DNA from 2 places in the Vagococcus sp. JNUCC 83 genome. Region 2 is predicted to be linked to the other one. Evidence: riboswitches for the same ligand, from Rfam matches in the RefSeq annotation. Region 2 holds a riboswitch; the other holds the start of a gene.
The links. Region 2 has a riboswitch for lysine ahead of JNUCC83_RS11730 (aspartate kinase). Riboswitches for the same ligand answer to the same signal wherever they lie in the genome.
Positions count from the first base shown of each region.

Region 1 (9,623 bases), 180 kb from region 2:
TGGACGGGTCAAAGAAATGAAAAGTTTCGAAGAACTATTTGGGGGCCTAAAAAATTCAGAATAAAAAACCTCTAGCAAATTTTGCTAGAGGACGGAGAGTTGTTAAATGATTTCGGGATTAAATCATTTAACAGGATTTGAAGTAAAATGAAAAAATATTTAGCACATGTTGGATTTTTCCTCTTGTGGGAGTTAGAGGATGTTAAATAATTATTTAACTGTCTATATCATAATACGGAAAGCTTAACTTAACCTTAAAAAAGTAAGATGAAAAAAAGATAATGCTGAAATTATTTTTTCTTTGTCCTTGTTTCAACGAGTTGAGGGTCATCTGGCAAAATAATGTTAAAGGTATTTTGTTGTAAAGAGACTATTCTTTCTTTAAGAAAATCATTATTCAAGATAATTTCTTTTTCAATATCACTTTGGGTATCGTTAAAAGTCACTGGTTGGGCGGGTACTATATTATCTGACATAAATATCCCTCTTTTCTTTTATTACTACCATTTTAACATATATATAGATAAAAATGTTTAAGAAGACTTCATAACAGAAAAAAGCATGACGTAGTTTAGGTAAATTACCGTTAGTTCATAATAAGTGCGTTATTATTTATTATTTTTTTATAGGGTGCTATTATTAAAACAGTAGAGAAATTAATCTATTATAAGGGGAGAGTAACCATGCAGAAAAGTCAAAAAATTGAGTGCTTACAAGATATTATAAAAATGAAAACAATCAATGGTAATGAAGAAATTGTAGCAAAGTACCTTCAAGAAAAGTTAAAGCAAGTTAATATTTCAACTGAGTTGATTCAATATGCTGATAATCGTAGCAGTTTGGTGGCAACGTTAAAAAAAGGTGATAGTGATCATAAAATTCTTGGTTTAACGGGTCATATGGATGTGGTAGACCCTGGTGATGCAAGTGAGTGGACGTTTCCACCGTTTTCAGCAACAATTAAAGATAACAAATTGTATGGTCGTGGTTCAACAGATATGAAGAGTGGTTTAATGGCGATGGCTATTGCAATGATTGAATTACAAGAAGAAAATAAAAATTTTAATGGCACTGTCAAATTATTGGCTACTGTGGGTGAAGAAGTCGGAGAATTAGGTGCTGAGCAGCTAACTAAATTAGGGTATGTGGATGATTTGGACGGATTGATTGTTGGGGAACCAAGTGGTTATAATATAGTTTATACTCATATGGGGTCTATCAACTATACAGTGACTTCAGCTGGGAAAGAGGCGCATAGTTCTATGCCAAAAGAAGGGTATAATGCGTTAAATCATTTGATTGATTTTTCTTATCATATTAATAAAAAAATGGATGATATTTCAACTAAGTATGTCAATGAGGAATTGGGATCAACTATCCATAATATTACTATAATGAATGGTGGAAATCAGGTTAATAGCATTCCAAATTTTGCATCATTGCAAGGAAATATTCGTAGTATTCCTGAATTTTCTAACGATGATATTATCAAAGTATTGCAAGATACTGTTGATGAATTAAATAAAAATCAACCATACAAATTGACGCTAACCATAGATTATAACAAGCTATCTGTTAAATCAGATAAAAATTCTGAATTAGTTAAAGTAATCCAAAAACAATTTGAACAACCGCTACCGTTAATGGGGATTGCAGCAACAACAGATACAGCCGAATTTGTTAAATCAGATAATCATTTTGAATTTGTTGTGTTTGGACCAGGAGAGTCAAATCTTCCGCATCAAGTGGATGAGTATGTTGATTTAAATAATTATTTAGATATGATTGATAAGTATAAGCAAATTATATTAGATTATTTCAACTAAATTAAAAGGGGGGGGAATTATGCAAGATATTCGAGTGGTTATAGGAGATAGTAAATTTGATGTCAGAGCTTGTGGTATTTTACGTCAAGAAGGGTGTGTTTTAACCACTATTGAGTCAGATGGAACGAAAACATTGCCTGGTGGGGCGGTGAAGATTGGGGAGACCTCTGAACAAGCAGTTATTCGAGAATTTAAAGAAGAGGCTGGCATGACTATATCTGTGGATTCCCTGTTGTCAGTGATTGAAAATCGGTTTATGTATGAAGAGAAGCCTTACCAACAAATTATTTTTGTCTATGAAGTTTCTGCTACATCAAAAGAGAATAAAGATAATCATGATGAAGTGGTTGTTGAATGGTCATCAATTGTTGATATTACTTCATTAAAGCCACATCAACTAAATGATATAATCAAGAACGACATCTGTTCAATTCAACATTTTATCAACAGTGAGATGTAAAAAACAGTCGCCAAATCCTAAACTAAAGGGTTTGGCGACTGTTTTTATTTGTGTTCTCTAATGAAACGTTTTTCAGCTTTTTCTTCTTTTTTCTCAGCGACTTTTTCACGATTTTTATCGATATCTGCTTCGAATATTTCTTTTGCCTTTTCTTGTTCAAAAGAACGGCGATTTTCTTTTGCTCCGTCACGTTCGGTTGTCATTAAGTATACCTTCTTTCATATTTTTGGTTGATGGTATCTGTTAAATACTTATGAGGTTATCTTATACTTAGTTATCGAAAAAAAAATGAATATAGTGTGGTGTTTTTATAGTTATGAAGCAAAGACCACGTTATCGTCTAATTTAATTTCATGATAAGTAATATCTGTTAAGGAAGTATCGAATTCTTTTGCAGTAATTGCTAACCCTTCACCTGTTTGAACATAAGCAACTTTTTTAGTCACATCATACCCTGACCAATAACGAGTATAATCAGTGATGCTCATGTCAGCTTTTTTATGTTCTAATCCTCTAGGGACGATGATTGGTCTAAAAACACCATACAATTTATTTAAGCCATCACTAGATTCAAAATCATCTAACATATTTTTTAAATAAAAACTACGAATAAAACGAGAAGGAGAGGTATAGTCTCCAGGTAAACCAAATAATCCGTACCCAGTTCCATGTTCAATAGGTTCAAGATCCACTTTGTTTTTCATGACGCGGTGAGTTGGGTGATCTATATCACTTAGATTGATATAGTGTCTAATATTTGTTGTATGATAAGAATATTCTGGGCTATTAGTCATCACATCAACATAGTCATAAATTTTGAATCCACCATCTAATACAGGCTCCAGTACGACACCATCTCCTGTTGTATCAATAAATGTATAATGTAGAGGGAAATGTAAGTTTTGACCTTTATAAACGAACGGTTCATCAGCCAAAACAAATTCTTTATAATGTTCTTTGATTTCAGAGACTGTTTTAAAGTTAGACAAAATGTATAAAACAAATTCTTCTGTTAACAGTGGTTTTTTATTGTCATTGATAATAGCTTGTGTATTTTTTGTAGTAGCTTCTACTAACACTTGCATGTCCCCAGTTAAACCATGTTCATTGATACCATCATACATCACTGTAGTATATTTTGTCATAACTCCAAGTACAGAATATTTACTTGTCCAAGGGGATACTTGACTAGCTATATTGATATTTTTTGGAACAGTAGCTAGGGTAATATCTAAATCCAGCCCAGGATCTTCACCGAACATTGAAATATCTAAGTCCATTGTGCGACCGAAGAAGATATCATTATTTTTAGCAGTTAATTTGATATTTGTACACATTTTTAAAACCCTCCTTTTATAATTAATTTATGATAAATCTTTTGTTTAAATAATACAAATGATATCTCTTATTTTATGTTCATTTAAAGAAATAATAATAATCTAATTGTCTTTAAACTTACAGTTTTGTTAGCCTATATAAAGGTGTTTTGGTTATTTTATTCAAAAATTCATGTTATTATCTATGTATGAATCTTTATTTATATATTATTTTAGATTGATTAATAGGGAGTGGATTAGATGATAAAAAAAGTAATTTTAGCTGTGGTTCTTATATTAGTTGTTATTTTTGGTTACAAAGGTTATGTCTATTATACAGAAACTTATAAAGGCGAAACGGCGTATGCTAAAGTGTCCGAAGAAGTACCAACTCTTGAAGATACCAAAGATGACACAGGAAAATTGATTCCAGGAAGTAAAACTTATAAATATGATTTTAACTTTGTCAAAGAAGATGGCAGTGTACAAAGAATGGATTATGAACTAAGTGGCGATAATGTGACCCCATTGAAGCCTGGTTCATATATAAAAGTATCCCTCAGCTCTAAACGTATTGTGAGCGGGCCAAATGATGTGTCAAAAAGTGATATTCCTAAAAATGTGTTAGAAAAATTAGACAGATAAAAACATGCTAGATTGACTTAAATAATCAATCTAGCATGTTTTTATTATCCTTCTAAAATACGTTGTAAAAATTCTTTCGTTCGTATTTGCTCTGGGTGTTGGAATATTTTTTCCGGTGATCCCTCTTCAGCAACAAATCCTTGGTCCATGAAAATGACTCGATCTGATACTTCTTCTGCAAAAGCCATTTCATGTGTCACAATAATCATTGTTAGACCAGTACCTGTCAACTCGCGCATAATTTTTAATACTTCTCCCACCATTTCTGGATCAAGCGCTGAAGTCGGCTCATCAAAAAGCATGACTTCTGGATCCATTGAAATAGCTCGAGCAATTGCCACACGTTGCTTTTGTCCACCAGACAGCTGGCTAGGTTTTGCATGAGCAAACTCTTTCATTCCTACTTTATCTAAGTTTTCGATTGCAATGCGCTCTGCTTCTTCTCTTGAACGTTTTAATACTTTTACTTGTCCAACGATACAATTATTTAGCACATCGTGGTTTTCAAATAAGTTGAATTGTTGGAATACCATTCCAACATGAGCTCGGTATTTTGGTAAGTTATAACCAGGTGAGAGAATATTTTCACCTTTAAATAAAATTTCACCACCAGTCGGTTCTTCTAGTAGATTAATACAGCGAAGCAACGTTGATTTTCCAGAACCAGATGGGCCAATGATAGTGACAACCTCGCCAGCTTTTACAGATACGTTTATATCTTTTAGTACTTCGTGATTTCCATATTGTTTTTGTAGATGTTTAATTTCAATTAATTCTGACATTATTTTTTATCCTTTCTTTCTAAAATAGCTGTTTGCATTTGATTAGCATACGGTGCGTATTCTCCTGAACCATCCATTTTTCGTTCAACAAATCGTAAAATACGAGTGACAGTAAAGGTCATCACAAAGTAAATAACACAAACAACAAAGAAGGTATCAAAGAATCTAAAGTTACTTCCAGCAACGGTTTTTGCTTGGAAGAATAACTCGGTTACAGCAATGACGTTTAATACAGAGGTATCTTTGATATTAATAACAAACTCATTTCCCATTGCGGGTAAAATGTTTCTAAAGACTTGGGGGATGACCACATTCACCATGGTTTGTCCATGAGTCATTCCAATAGCTGAAGCTGCTTCAAATTGTCCTTTATCAACGGAGAATATACCACCACGCACGATTTCCGTCATATAAGCCCCCGTGTTGATTGAGACGATGAATAAGGCAGCGGCTAATGGGTTCATATCAATGCCAAATGCTTGAGATGATCCGTAATAGATAACCATTGCTTGTACAATCATAGGAGTTCCTCTAAATATTTCGATATAGATAGAAAATAGTGTGTTTAATAGTTTAAATAAGACTCTATTTACCATGCTTTTAGGTGTTGGAATAGTTCTGAATAATCCAATACCTAATCCGATAAATGTTCCAACAATCGTTCCAACTAAAGAGATTAGAAGTGTGACTCCAGCTCCTTTTAGAAACATTTGCCAGTTTTCTTTGACGATTTTTACAATCCAATTTTCATTCGATTGAGAATCAGGTTGTTCGCTAATGGCAATATCCATAAAATTGTCACGTTCAGTTTGATTGATTCCCGCTAAAATATCGTTGATTTTAGCAATATCTTGACTGCCTTTTTTTACACCGATAGAAACAGATGTATCATCTCGATTCGTTTTAAATCCTTGTCCATCTTCAAAATCAATCATTTTAAAATTAGGATTTACTTTTTGGGCGGTGATTCCTTCAGGTTTTTCTGAGACATACGCATCAATTTTTCCTGATTGAAGTGCTACACGCATGGCAGAAAAATCATCCATGGCCGTTTGTTTTGAGACACCTTCTATTTGATCAATTACAGAATAATGGAATGTATTTAATTGGGCAGTGACTTTTGCCCCCTCAAAATCTTTTAAACTTTTTGCGTTAGCGTATTTTCCATCTTTTGCAACAACTAACACTAAGTTTGAGTGATAATAGTCATTGGTAAAGTCGATGGTTTTTTTTCGTTCTTCAGTGGGAGACATCCCAGCAATAATCGCATCAACTTTTCCAGAAGTTAAAGCAGGTGCTAAACCGTCCCAAGCTGTTTTATAAATGACCAGTTCTTTTCCTAATCCTTCAGCCACTCGTTTGGCAATCATGACATCGTAGCCATTGGCATATTCACTTCCGCCTTGTATTTTAACAGCACCATTTGCATCATTTTGTTGTGTCCAGTTAAAAGGTGGGTACCCAGCTTCCATACCTACGACAAATTTATCATCATTTGCCTCTACTTTTGGTGTAAGCATGATGAAACTAATCAATAGAAATAAAAGTGCAATAATAACATGATGGGTAGAACGATTTTGTGTTTGCATAATAATTCTCCTTTTGTATTTTAAATAATAAAAAAGCAACCTCATAAATAGAGGTTGCTTTGGATGAATTCAGATTAACAGTATGTTATCTAATCATAGCGCATCTTAGTATGAACTAAGACAGTCCTATAGTTATTCACTATAGACCCAACATGGTAGAGTGAGGAACTACACCATATTTCGGCAATCATCCCTATGCATTAGTGTCAATGTATTCCTCTACTCGACTAATGTTATTGATAGATTGCAACCTCTAGATTTATAATATTCAGTTATTTTTTCTCAATATGTCTAATACTATATCATACCTTTTTCAAAAAGTCATGAGTTTTTCCAAAATTTTAATTGACCAAGTCACCTCAATTAGTTATTTTTAAACAAGTACGAATCAAAATTAAGGGAGCTAGAAAAGTATGTGGTTTATATCAGCGTTGGTAGCTGTTTTTGCGTGGGGAACAGCTGATTTGTTTTATAAATTAGGAAACAATGAAAAGGATAAATATAGCGCACAGAAAACAGTCGTTATAGTTGGTTTAGTGATGGGGTTACATGCATTTTTCTATTATTATTTGTACTTGGGTGTGAGTTTTGAATGGAAAAATTTATTGATTTATCTACCGGTATCCTCAATGTATATTTTGTCGATGGCAATCGGTTATGTAGGGCTACGCTATATAGAGTTGAGTGTGTCTTCTCCCATTAGTAATTCATCTGGGGCAGTATCGGCGTTGTTGATGTTTCTTGTTTTAGGCGCAAAGATGGTGTGGATTCAGTTTATTGCTGTTGCAGTGATTTCAGTGGCTATTTTTATGTTATCTGTCTATGAAAAGCAAGAAGCAGATCATGAATTAGAGTTATCAGGGAGTAAAGTTGATAATAAATACCGAAAAAGTGCTTTGGCAATTATTTTTCCTATCCTGTATTGTGTCATTGATGGGTTAGGAACATTTTTGGATGGTTATTACTTGGATTATGCCAAAATTTTACCTGAAAACCAAGCCAATATGAGTTATGAATTTACTTTTTTGATTGTCGGATTATTAATGTGGGCTTATTTAAGAGGTGTTAAGGGTGAGAAAATTAATATTTTTCATGAAAAATATAAAGATTTAGCCGCCTTATTTGAGACATTTGGACAATTTTTCTATATTGGAGCGATTGCAAGTCATTCCATTGTTGTCGCACCAATGATTGCTTCGTATAGTATTGTTTCAGTCTTGTGGTCACGTATATTTTTAAAAGAAAAATTGACAAAAAAACAGTACATTATGATATTTGCTATTATTATTTCTGTAGTTGTATTAGGTTTTTTTGACGAATAATGTCATAATATAAATAGGGAGTGATTGATGTGGAAGAGCAAGCAATGAAGATATTAAATCAGGCGGAAAACATTGTGTTTATGACAGGTGCCGGTGTATCAACAGCATCGGAGATTCCAGATTATCGTTCTATGACAGGGGTATATCATGGAGTTGATAATCCTGAGTATTTGCTAAGTCATACTTGTTTAAAACGCGAGCCGGATGTTTTTTATCAATTTGTCAAACAATTATACCATCCAAACGCAAAACCTAATGTGATTCATAAAAAAATGGCAGAAATGAGCCAAACGAAACAAATAGGGATTGTGACACAAAACATCGATGATTTACACATCAAAGCAGGTAGTCCAAATGTGGTGTCATTTCATGGAAGTTTGTATGATTGTTATTGTCAAAAATGTGGTCAATCAGTTTCTGTTTCAGATTATATGCAAAGTATGTACCATAAAGAGTGTGGTGGAATTATTCGTCCAAATGTGGTGTTGTACGAAGAAAGACTGTCTGAATCTAATATTGAAACGTCTATTTCATGGCTATCTAAAGCTGATGTGGTGTGTATTGTTGGAACAACTTTCCAAGTATACCCGTTTAGTGGATTAATTAATTACCGTAAACCTAATAGTCAGGTGATTGTCGTTAACAATGAGCCGATTTCTTTAACAGTTCCACATCTTTTAGTGCAGGAAAAAGGAGAAAAATTTTTTTCTAACATGTAATCTAACTTTTATACAAAGTGAGGAGATAGAATGTTAAGTAGGGATCGACAACGTATTGATGAAATCGATGAGCAAATCGTTTCACTGTTAGAAGAAAGATATGATTGTGTGTCAAATATTGCCCAGATAAAAAAAGAAAACCATCTTCCTATTTTTGATACAACAAGAGAAGAGATGGTGTTAGAAAAAATCCGTGGCATGGTGTCAAATAGTGATTATGCTGATGCCATTGTTGAAACATTTAATCAAATGATGATGGTTTCAAAAGACTATCAGAACAGTAAACAATAAAGGTAATCCTTCAGAAATGATCTGGAGGGTTTTTTTATTAGAGATTTATTTAAAGAGATAGTCCTGTTTTTTACTTTCATGATATAATATAATAAACAAAACATCTGAGAGGGGATTCCCTAATGAATAATCGTTTGAAGTTAGACTCTTAATTAGAAAAATAAATTAGGAGGTCAGAAGATGATAGAATATAAAAATGATAGTCATATAGCACAAGAACAGCTAAAATCATTGTATGGTAGTGTTGGATGGGTAGCTTATACGCAAGATTTAACATGCTTGGAAAAAGCAATGGCTCACTCCCTTTATGTGGCAAGCGCTTGGTATAAAGACCAATTAGTTGGCTTAATCAGAGTCATTGGTGATGGGTACACGATTTTATATATACAAGATATCTTAGTGCACCCTGATTTTCAGAACCAAAAAATTGGAACAACATTAATGAATGGCGTATTGGAAAAATATCAAAAGGTAAGACAAAAAGTGCTTCTAACAGAGGATGCGCCAAATGTAAGAGGGTTTTATGAAAGTTTTGGTTTTGTATCTTGTGATAAAGGAAGAGCAGTTGCTTTTTATAAAGAATATTAATTGATTCATTTAAGTCTGTTTGTTTAAGCAAATAGACTTATTTTTTCTTTTTATATATGATAATTAACGATAAAATAATTAAAAA
Region 1 covers NZ_CM132204.1:2,195,775-2,205,397, forward strand. Annotated here, with positions in the region: gene JNUCC83_RS10735 (hypothetical protein) at 1-64, shown strand, start outside; gene JNUCC83_RS10740 (hypothetical protein) at 291-476, opposite strand; gene JNUCC83_RS10745 (ArgE/DapE family deacylase) at 684-1,826, shown strand; gene JNUCC83_RS10750 (NUDIX hydrolase) at 1,846-2,286, shown strand; gene JNUCC83_RS10755 (hypothetical protein) at 2,331-2,489, opposite strand; gene JNUCC83_RS10760 (linear amide C-N hydrolase) at 2,601-3,623, opposite strand; gene JNUCC83_RS10765 (YxeA family protein) at 3,864-4,247, shown strand; gene JNUCC83_RS10770 (amino acid ABC transporter ATP-binding protein) at 4,292-5,029, opposite strand; gene JNUCC83_RS10775 (ABC transporter permease subunit) at 5,029-6,618, opposite strand; lysine riboswitch at 6,707-6,882, opposite strand; gene JNUCC83_RS10780 (EamA family transporter) at 7,032-7,940, shown strand; gene JNUCC83_RS10785 (NAD-dependent protein deacylase) at 7,985-8,659, shown strand; gene JNUCC83_RS10790 (chorismate mutase) at 8,690-8,950, shown strand; gene JNUCC83_RS10795 (GNAT family N-acetyltransferase) at 9,131-9,538, shown strand; gene JNUCC83_RS10800 (hypothetical protein) at 9,576-9,623, opposite strand, start outside.
Region 1: another riboswitch for lysine. It lies ahead of JNUCC83_RS10775 (ABC transporter permease subunit); the one in region 2 lies ahead of JNUCC83_RS11730 (aspartate kinase).

Region 2 (9,623 bases):
CACCCGTCGCATCTTTTAACCCAATGATATGAGGATTGTTAGCTAATTCAACAAGTGTTTCTGGCTCAATCGTCATATTCGTTCTAGACGGTACATTGTACAAGACAACTGGTAAGCCTACTGCATCTGCAATTAAAGTAAAGTGTTTGATTAATCCTCGTTGACTTGTTTTATTGTAATAAGGCGTGATTAGCATAATAGCATCTGCCCCAGCTTCTTTGGCTTGTAACGAATGTTCAAGCGACACTCTCGTATCATTTGTTCCCGTGTTAGCGATTATTGGCACTCGCCCATTAGATACTTTTAGTGCTAAACGAATTAAATTTAATCGTTCATCCTCTGTCAACGTTGACCCTTCACCTGTTGTTCCGTTAACAAAGAGTGCTTGAACACCGTTACTGATTAGAAATTCAACATGACGCTCAAATGTATCATAATCCACTTCATTGTTAGTAAATGGTGTCGTGATTGCGACGCCTGTCCCTTTAAATAATGATGTCATTTTAGTTATCCCCCTTTAGATTACAATCCAAATGCGTCACATAGTTTTTCAACAGCCAATACACCATTTGCCTTATCAACAACATATGAAATACTAATTTCTGACGTTGTTACTTGATAAAATGGAATATCATTTTCAAGTAATGTCATAAATACCTTACTAGCGACCCCGGACATATCTCGCATACCCGAACCAATCACAGAGACCTTTACATAATCAGCTTTGACTACATAATTTAGTTGGTTAAATTCTTGATGCAACGTGTCGAAAATATGTTTTAACTCGATCGTATCTGTATCCTTCATTGTAAAAGATAGTTGTAACCCATCTTCATTAACAATTTGCGAAATCATATCGATATTAATTTCCTCTTTTTCTAATAAATGGAATAACTCTTTTAATACCGTTGCATCATTTTCTGGATAGCTAAAGGTCACGTAATGCATGTCTTTGTCTAGTGCGACTCCTGTCACAGCTTTTTTTTCTAAAATATCTTTTTGCGGCATAATCCAAGTCCCTCTTTCGTCTGATAATGTTTGTCCTAGATAGATTGATACATTATAATTTTTTGCTATTTCAACACTTCTTGTTTCTAATACACCAGCACCTAATGCGCTCATCTCCATCATTTCCTCAAAACTAACAACATCTAAACGTTTGGCTGGGTATAGGCGCGGGTCAGTGCCATACACGCCTGCCACATCAGTATATATTTCGCACGGTGTACTAAGAGATGACGCGATGGCAACAGCCGTTGTATCGCTTCCCCCACGTCCCAGTGTCGTCAATTCTCCTTCTTCATTCATTCCCTGAAAACCAGCAACAACTACTACGTTATTTGAACGGAACGCTTTCTCAAAAGCCTCATTATCCACTTCTAATATCTTACTTTTCATGTAATGCCCTTGTGTTTTTATTCCTGCTTGGAATCCTGTCATTGCCTTAGCTTTTATCCCTTGCTCTTTTAAAGCAATCGCTAAATAAGAAATCGTCTGCTGTTCTCCTGTTGTTAAAAGCATCGCCAAATCATGTTGGTCAGGCTCTTTTGACAGTAAATCAACATTTTTTAACAAGTCGTCAGTTGTCTTTCCCATAGCAGATACGACAACTACTAGCTCTTCACCCTGTTTCACTCGATGAGCTAAGTAAGTTGCTATATTTTTAATTTTTGTAAAATCTCCGACCGACGTTCCACCAAATTTAATGACACTTCGTTTTGTCATTTATTTTCCTCCTAATCGGCATCGAAAAAATAAAAAAGACAAGTTCACGGGCATGAACTTGTCTTAACTATCTACAAGCGATGCACCCCATTATTTCTTCTTAAAATAATGACAGACTTATAGCTATTAACTATAAATCCAACACCTATGCTACTGCAATAACACAGGTATTTCGGCATATCACCCTTTCAATAAAGTTATTTGCAGATTCCAAAACTTTACCTACTAATGATCAACGCGCCTCATCTCTAATACTTATTTAATTATTGTTTATGATTATAGCAAATGTATTCACACATGACAAGTATAAAAAAACGAATTAATAATAAAAAAATGAGAATTTGCTTTTTAATGAATGAGTGGTACGATAAATTTAAAAATTTGTGACTCCTTAAAGTTGACGTAAATTTTTAGATTTGTCGTATATCTTTTTTAAGCATTTTTCTAACAACATCATTAATTTATAGTATAATAAGAGTAGAAGGGGTGTGGATCCAATTATTCGCCGATTATTTAAATTAAAGGTTCATTTTTGGGTAGTTATATGTCTGGTGTTGCTATTTTTAGGCACATGGGTGTTTGGGATGTTCTCAGGAAACGGTCATCTATGGAACACAAAAGCTAAAACAAATGAAACACAAGTTGTTACCGCCATGACAAAGCGAAACCAAGTTGCCATACTAGGATTAAGTGTCACGGACATTTACGATAAAAGCCAAGTCAAAACATTCTTAGGAATGGAGGTTCCATTTAGTGAAAAAACAGCTTATGTCAAAGGAAGTTTTGAAGCTAAACTAGGATTTGATGGAGGTCTAGTAGACATCAAAAAAGAGGCTAAAAAAGAAAATACCTACCACGTGAGCATTCCTGAATTTATTGTCGTTGGTATCAGTAACCCTAATTTTGAAGTCGTTAATAATAAAGGAGAATTTCTAAGTTTTATCACTGAAGATATCAACACGCATGAGCTTGCAAATAAAGCTATGAGTGATGAAACATTAGTCAAATACATCGATAAGAATAGAGAATGGCTGGAAGAAGAGGCTACGGACTATTATCAACAACTATTAAATAGTATCGACCCTAATGCCACACTTTCTATAACTTTCTCTGAATAAAGTAATCCATAAAAAAATAATAATAGCTTAGATAAGTTGACATATGTGTCTACCTATCTAAGCTATTATTTTGTTATGATTTTCTTTTAATAAGTACCATCACAAGTAAAATGGACCCCACAGTAATTAATGGTAAACCTACGCCTAATTGTTGTTCTCCTGTTTTAGGAAGAGATGACGATTTTTTATCACTAGATGTTGTTACTTGGTTGGTATGTTCTTTTGTTTTAGAACTTGTTGTTGCACTCGTTTCTTCTGTACTATCTGTTGTTGTACTGGTTGGTTGATTAATCATTGTCTCAATTTCAGCCCAAATATTATCAAGTTCTTCAATGGTTTTGCTATTATCAATCTTCGCAATAAATTCATCTGCTTGATTTTGTGTCATTCTGCCAGACTTCACTAATAATTCTAACTGATATTTTGTATTGTATACTTTTTCATCAAAGCTAGATTGATACAACTGCTTGTTTAGTTTGGCTAAATCCAGTGCATCTGAATAAACCATTGAAACTTCCTCTGGTTTGGTTGCTTTTTCTAATCGTCTCATTAAGTCTTCGTATTGAAATTGTGATAACTTGCCTTGATTCACCATATCTGTAATCAATAATGATACATCTGATTTTGTTACTAACATACCTTCTGACTGACTATCATTTGTTGTTTCTGTTGGTTCAATAGTTTCAGCAGTTGTCACATCACTCACTGATTGTGTATCACTAGATGTTACACTTGTTTCTGTTGCATAACTAACAAATCCAAACATCAATGCCCCAATAAAAAAACTACTCCAAATTAACTTTTTCATATATATTGCCCCCTTAGCAATTTACATTACAACAGCATTACTTGGTTGTAACAATATTGTAACATTCATTTGCTAACTAGGCAATTTTAAAATATACCTTAGACTTTGTTAATCAATGATAACTTCTTGAACTAGCGTTGCCCAATGATTTGTTGGACCATGTCCATGCCCGACAAATATTTCTTGTTCAATCGCACCTTGTATAAATCCTTTAGCCAACTTAATTGCTTCTTTAATCGTGTTTCCTTTTGCAATTTCAGCTGTGATACAAGAAGAAAACGTATCCCCTGTCCCGTGAGTTTTGATTGTATCTACTCGTCTTGTACTCATCCAAAACGTTTCCCCATCTTCTAACAACACAAAATCTTTTGCCGCTTCATCTGAAGAATGCCCGCCTTTTATCACCACATTTTTAACACCCATTTTTTGCAACTCATAAGCTGCTTGAATCATCTCTTCATGTGTTCTAATCTCTTGTTGAACTAATTCTTCTGCCTCTGGAATATTAGGGGTTAACACTGTTGCTAATGGTAGTAGTTCTTCTTTAATACAGTCTACTGCCTCTTTTTTAAGAAGCGAATGACCACCTTTAGCAATCATCACTGGATCAACAATCAATGGACCAAAATTTACTTCTTTTAACTTTTGAACAATGACTTGAACATGTTCTTTATCTGCAAGCATTCCTGTTTTGCACGCACGAATATGAAAATCTGCCGCTAATGAATCAAATTGTTCGGCAACAAACTCACACGGGATAGGAAAACTATTTTGTACACCCAAAGTATTTTGAGCCGTCAATGCCACAATAATGCTCATACCAAAAACATCTCTTGCTTGAAATGTTTTTAAATCTGCTTGAATACCTGCACCACCACCTGAATCACTTCCGGCAATTGTGACGACTTGAGGGGTTTGATTGATTGTCATGATGCTTTGTCTCCTTTATGTCTAAAATCTGCTGTTTTAATGCTGTTGTTTTTTTTGTAATGTCTGTTGCTTGCATTATTTCACTAACAATCGCGACACCTGATATCTCTGTTTCTTTCAACGTAGCCATGTTTTTTTCTTTAATGCCACCAATCGCGACAACGGGTAAATTAGAGTGATGAATAATATCTTGTAAGACAGATATGTCTGTAGTTGGGGCATCTTTTTTGGTTGTCGTCGCAAATATCGCGCCAACACCTAAGTGATCCGCTCCCTGCTCTTTTGCTTCAAGTGCTCTCTCAACCGTTTTTGCTGAGACTCCTAACCACTTATCAGGGCCAATTAAACGCCGTGTCACGTCGACAGGTAATTCATCATCCCCGATATGAACCCCTGTTGCATCGATCGCTAAACAAATATCCACTCTATCATTAATAATTAAAGGAATATTATAATAATCTGTTATTTTTTTGACAGCCATAGCCTTATGATAAAAGTCATTAGCGCTCGCATTCTTCTCTCTTAGCTGAACAAGTGTTACGCCATTTTTGCAGGCTAATTCGACTCTTTTTAAAAATTCATCGTCTGATAAACCATCAGAGTTAGTCACCAAATATAATGTTAATGCTTCTTCTATCATAACCAATCTCCTTTTACCCCATCTTGCCAACTGTTATTTTGTTTCAATAATGATAGTTGGTTAAGTGTTTCTTCACGTATACTAGCAATTTTTGCGTCATTTTTTACAATCACTAACGCTTCTTCACCACATAAGTTAAAATAACTAACAGCTTGTAACACACTTTGTAGCACATCAATCCCGCTGCCTAATAATGTTGCAATCAGTGCTCCTACCACGTCTCCTGTTCCTGTAAACTGGTCTAAAGCCTCGATGCCATTTTGAAGTAGCACCACTTGAGATTGATACACCACTAAATCAGTTGGACCTGTTGCTAAAAAACAGGTGTTAGGGTATTTTTTGGTTAACTCAAGCAACCCTTTTTCTAATTCTTTCATAGCTGAGGCATCTTGGTCTCTGTCAGACGCGTCAACTCCTTTTCCATGGCTTGGCAACTGGCATAACGTTCTCATCTCTGACACATTTCCTTTGACGACTGTTGGCTCAAGAGATAACAGATGATTAGCTACCTGTTGTCTAATACGAGAACTCGACACACCAACATTGTCAACAACGATAGGAATATTATGCTTTTTCGCTTCTTCGATTGCTAGTGTCATAGCATATTCTTTTTTTTCTGATAAATGGCCAATATTAATTAATACACTACTAACTTGCTGATACAAATCAGAAAAATCACGTACGTCTTCTGTCATAATTGGTTTACCTCCAATATACAACACACTGTTTGCAACTGTTTCAATCGTGACCGAATTAGTAATACAATGCACTAAAGGAGACGGAAGTAATGGAAATGGGGTTTGAAATTTATGAGTGAGTAGCATGTTCTTCACCTAACCTTTCATTAAAAAACATTGCTTGAAGTCTTTGAAATGTTGGGACGTTGGCTAATTTTTTCATCACGATAAATGCAACAAATGACCCAATCACTGCGCCACCAATGAATCGTGGTGTATAAAAAAACCAATACATGCCATGGTTACTTCCAGTAAACCAAGCCATCACAGGATAAGATAACAATGATCCAACAATACCTGTTCCTAAAAATTCGCCAAACATCGCACTATAAACGCTAGGATACAACTTATAAAATATGCCCGCTAATAACGCACCAAATACCGCTCCTGTTAAAGCTAGTGGTGGAATCCCCAATAACATCATTCGCAATATGCCACACACAAGTGCCATGATTGTCCCATAAACTGGACCCATCAACATCACACCAATAACATTCATCACGCTAGACATGGGTGCCATTCCCTCAATACGAAAGAGTGGTGATAACACCACATCCATCGCAATCATCAAAGATAAAATCAATAATTTTTTTAAATTAGTCGTTTGAGACGGCATCTTTTTCTCCTTCCGGCCAAGTTTGATGTGTGTATGTCATGTCCCAAAATAGGTATTCCATTTGAGCACTCACATAAAAGGCCTCAATCATTTTTTCTTGTTCTATTTTATCACTTTTTTCATACAATTTATTTAATAATGCGCATTGATGCGCTACTTCTTCCTTGGCTTCATCACCCGAATACGTTTCAATCCAGCGTTGATAAAGTTGATGAGGTGATCCTGTTTTAATTAATTCCGTCCCAATTTCTTGGTATAACCACGCACACGGTAGTAATCCAGCAACTGCGCTATTAGGCGTGCCATCAATTAATTGACGATACATATGCGACACATAGTTATAAGCGGTTGGGGCAATATCAGTACTCGCAACTTCTTCTTCTGTAATCCCTAATTCAGCAAAGAAATCTTCTCTAATACTCATTTCGCCTTCTTTTAAGTGTTCTGCTCCTGTTAAAAGCATCTCTTTTACCTCGTCATCCTCCACTTGTTCTGCAATCAAACGATGTAATTTACTAAAATGTTCCAAATAATACCCATCTTGAATGAGATAATAACGAAACGCTTCATCCAATAACGTTCCTTCTTGGAGTCCAGAAACAAAAGGATGTGTGAAACTTCCTTCCCAATATGGTGCTGATTTTTCTCTTGCTAATTTTGTAAACATGTTTTTCCTCCTATGTTATGACTAAGATTATTTGTGATACAACGGTTAAACCAATTAATGCTATTAAACCTTTTGGGCACACTTTATACTGTGTATAGTGTGTTCGTGTTCCTTCTTCATCAAAGCCTCTAGAAAACATTGCTTCTGTATAGGCATCGCGCCAATGATTGGCAACAAAGATGACTTTTAAATACATGAGTGGTGAATAAAAATGTAATGTTTTCCCTCGAAACAAACTCGCCTCTTTCAAAGAAATGACCTCGTTTTTTATCATTGGCATTGCATGTAATACAACCAAAATACCGTAAACAAAAGATGTTGACATGTTTTTTTGCTCTAAAATCAACAGCAATTCTTCCAAGTCAACACCAAAAGCAAACACCATACCTATCGCTGCAAAAGCAAAGGTTCGACTAACTAACACAAGACCATACTCTGGATTATTTCCATATAAATAAACAGACCAATACGTTCCTAAAGCAGGAATCAGCGGAAAAAAAATTAACCCGAGTAAGCCAAACCATTTTTTCTTACTTATTAAGTAAATAGCACTAACGATAACTACAAAAAGATTTAAATGAATAGATGAAGTAAAGGATAACTCAATAGTCAAAAGTAGTAGTAGGATGCTTAGTGTTAAAGCTGAACTTTTCGTCACCGACACTGTGTAATGCCTCCTTTAACTGATTTTCTTGTTGCCATAGCTGATTATGCTCTAGATGTACATGGTGATGACTGATTTTATCCAACGGAGCTAACCTATGAGAGATAATCACTAAGTCTTGTCTGTGAGCTTGTTTTTCAAACCACGATGAAAAATACATTGCCGCTCTCTCATCTAATCCTGAAAACGGCTCATCCAAGAGTAGCAAAGGAACCTCTAAACTTAGCATGGTTAGTAGTTGGATTATTTTTTTCTGACCCTCACTTAGATGAAACACACTGCGATTCAGCAGTGGCTCGATACCTAGATATTGAATCGCCTCATCGCGCATAGCCTTGGCATCACTCCACTGATAAGAACTATATGTAAATTCCTCAGCTGGTGTAAGTATCACAAACTGTTTTTCAGCCTCTTGCGTCACTAACGATAATTGTTTGTATAAATGACGCCGTTTTTTCAATTTTTGACCACGAAACATCATTTTCCCTTTATACGGATGACACTGAGCAATAGAACGAAAAAGTGTTGATTTACCCGTCCCATTGTCTCCTGTAAGTGTTGTTATGCCTTCAAAAAATTGAAACGATGATTGATTTAATAACTCTCGCTGATTTTGTTTATAACGAACATTTTCTAACGTTAATATCCCTTTGGTTGAGGCAGTTTCTTTTGTTAGTAGCACATCATTTTTTTCAGACTGTAACAAGGCCGTAGGAACTAGCTGTAAGGATTGGTTGTCTAGTTGAACCCATGTATCAACCACATCCTCATAATCGCTAAAATCATGATCACAAATAATAATAGTCTTTCCCATATGTTTTAACTCATCTAGTTTGCTAATCAGTCTTTTTCTAGTTGTTGGATCAATACTAGCAAACGGTTCATCTAATAATAAAAAGGGACTATCCATCGCTAGTAACACACATAATGCCGCGCGTTGCTTTTCCCCACCAGATAATGTCGAGAGTTGCCTGTCTAATAACTCACTTGTGCCAGATAACACCACTGCTTCTTGCAGGTGGTGAGTCATATCTTTTGGATTCATTTGTAAGTTTTCTAATACAAAAAGAATTTCTCGACGCAAGGTCTTCATCGTAAATTGTTGACTTGGATTTTGAAACATCATACCGATATGTTGAGCTTTTTTAGCCATTGATTCTGCAGCTAAATTCTTCCCTTCAATTCGAATGTCTCCTGCATAAGGTACTTGAAAAAATCCGGCAATAGCTTTTAATAAAGTGGATTTCCCACTACCACTTGCACCAGATAACAACGTAAATTCATGAGGAGAGAACGTAAAATCCACATGGCTTAACAGCTTTCTATCGCCACGTTGAATCGTTACGCCACTTAACTCTATCCCTCTCATTCATTTACTACCGCAAGTTCTTGAGAGCGTCTATAAAGTGTCATCACCATTGATACGACAATTACTCCGAAAAACGTCACTGATAAAAATCTCACAGCAAGGAGTGATAAAATCATCCCAATAGAATAAGCGCCATAACCAAATTTGAAAAATTCATACACAAAACTTAATACAGTTGTCCCTATAGCCCCATAAAATAATGGCACAATATCATACCGTTTGTATCGTGTGACCATAAACCCTAATTCTGTCCCAAGACCTTGGAAAAATCCGGAAATAAGAACACCAGGTCCAAAATATGTTCCATACAACATTTCAGCTAGAGCTGCTAACATTTCTCCTAAAATTG
Region 2 covers NZ_CM132204.1:2,374,435-2,384,057, reverse strand. Annotated here, with positions in the region: gene dapA (4-hydroxy-tetrahydrodipicolinate synthase) at 1-502, opposite strand, end outside; gene JNUCC83_RS11730 (aspartate kinase) at 523-1,725, opposite strand; lysine riboswitch at 1,798-1,979, opposite strand; gene JNUCC83_RS11725 (hypothetical protein) at 2,214-2,843, shown strand; gene JNUCC83_RS11720 (hypothetical protein) at 2,917-3,651, opposite strand; gene thiD (bifunctional hydroxymethylpyrimidine kinase/phosphomethylpyrimidine kinase) at 3,760-4,581, opposite strand; gene thiE (thiamine phosphate synthase) at 4,535-5,221, opposite strand; gene thiM (hydroxyethylthiazole kinase) at 5,218-6,045, opposite strand; gene thiW (energy coupling factor transporter S component ThiW) at 6,029-6,574, opposite strand; gene tenA (thiaminase II) at 6,555-7,241, opposite strand; gene JNUCC83_RS11690 (CbiQ family ECF transporter T component) at 7,252-7,905, opposite strand; gene JNUCC83_RS11685 (ABC transporter ATP-binding protein) at 7,844-9,274, opposite strand; gene JNUCC83_RS11680 (ECF transporter S component) at 9,271-9,623, opposite strand, start outside.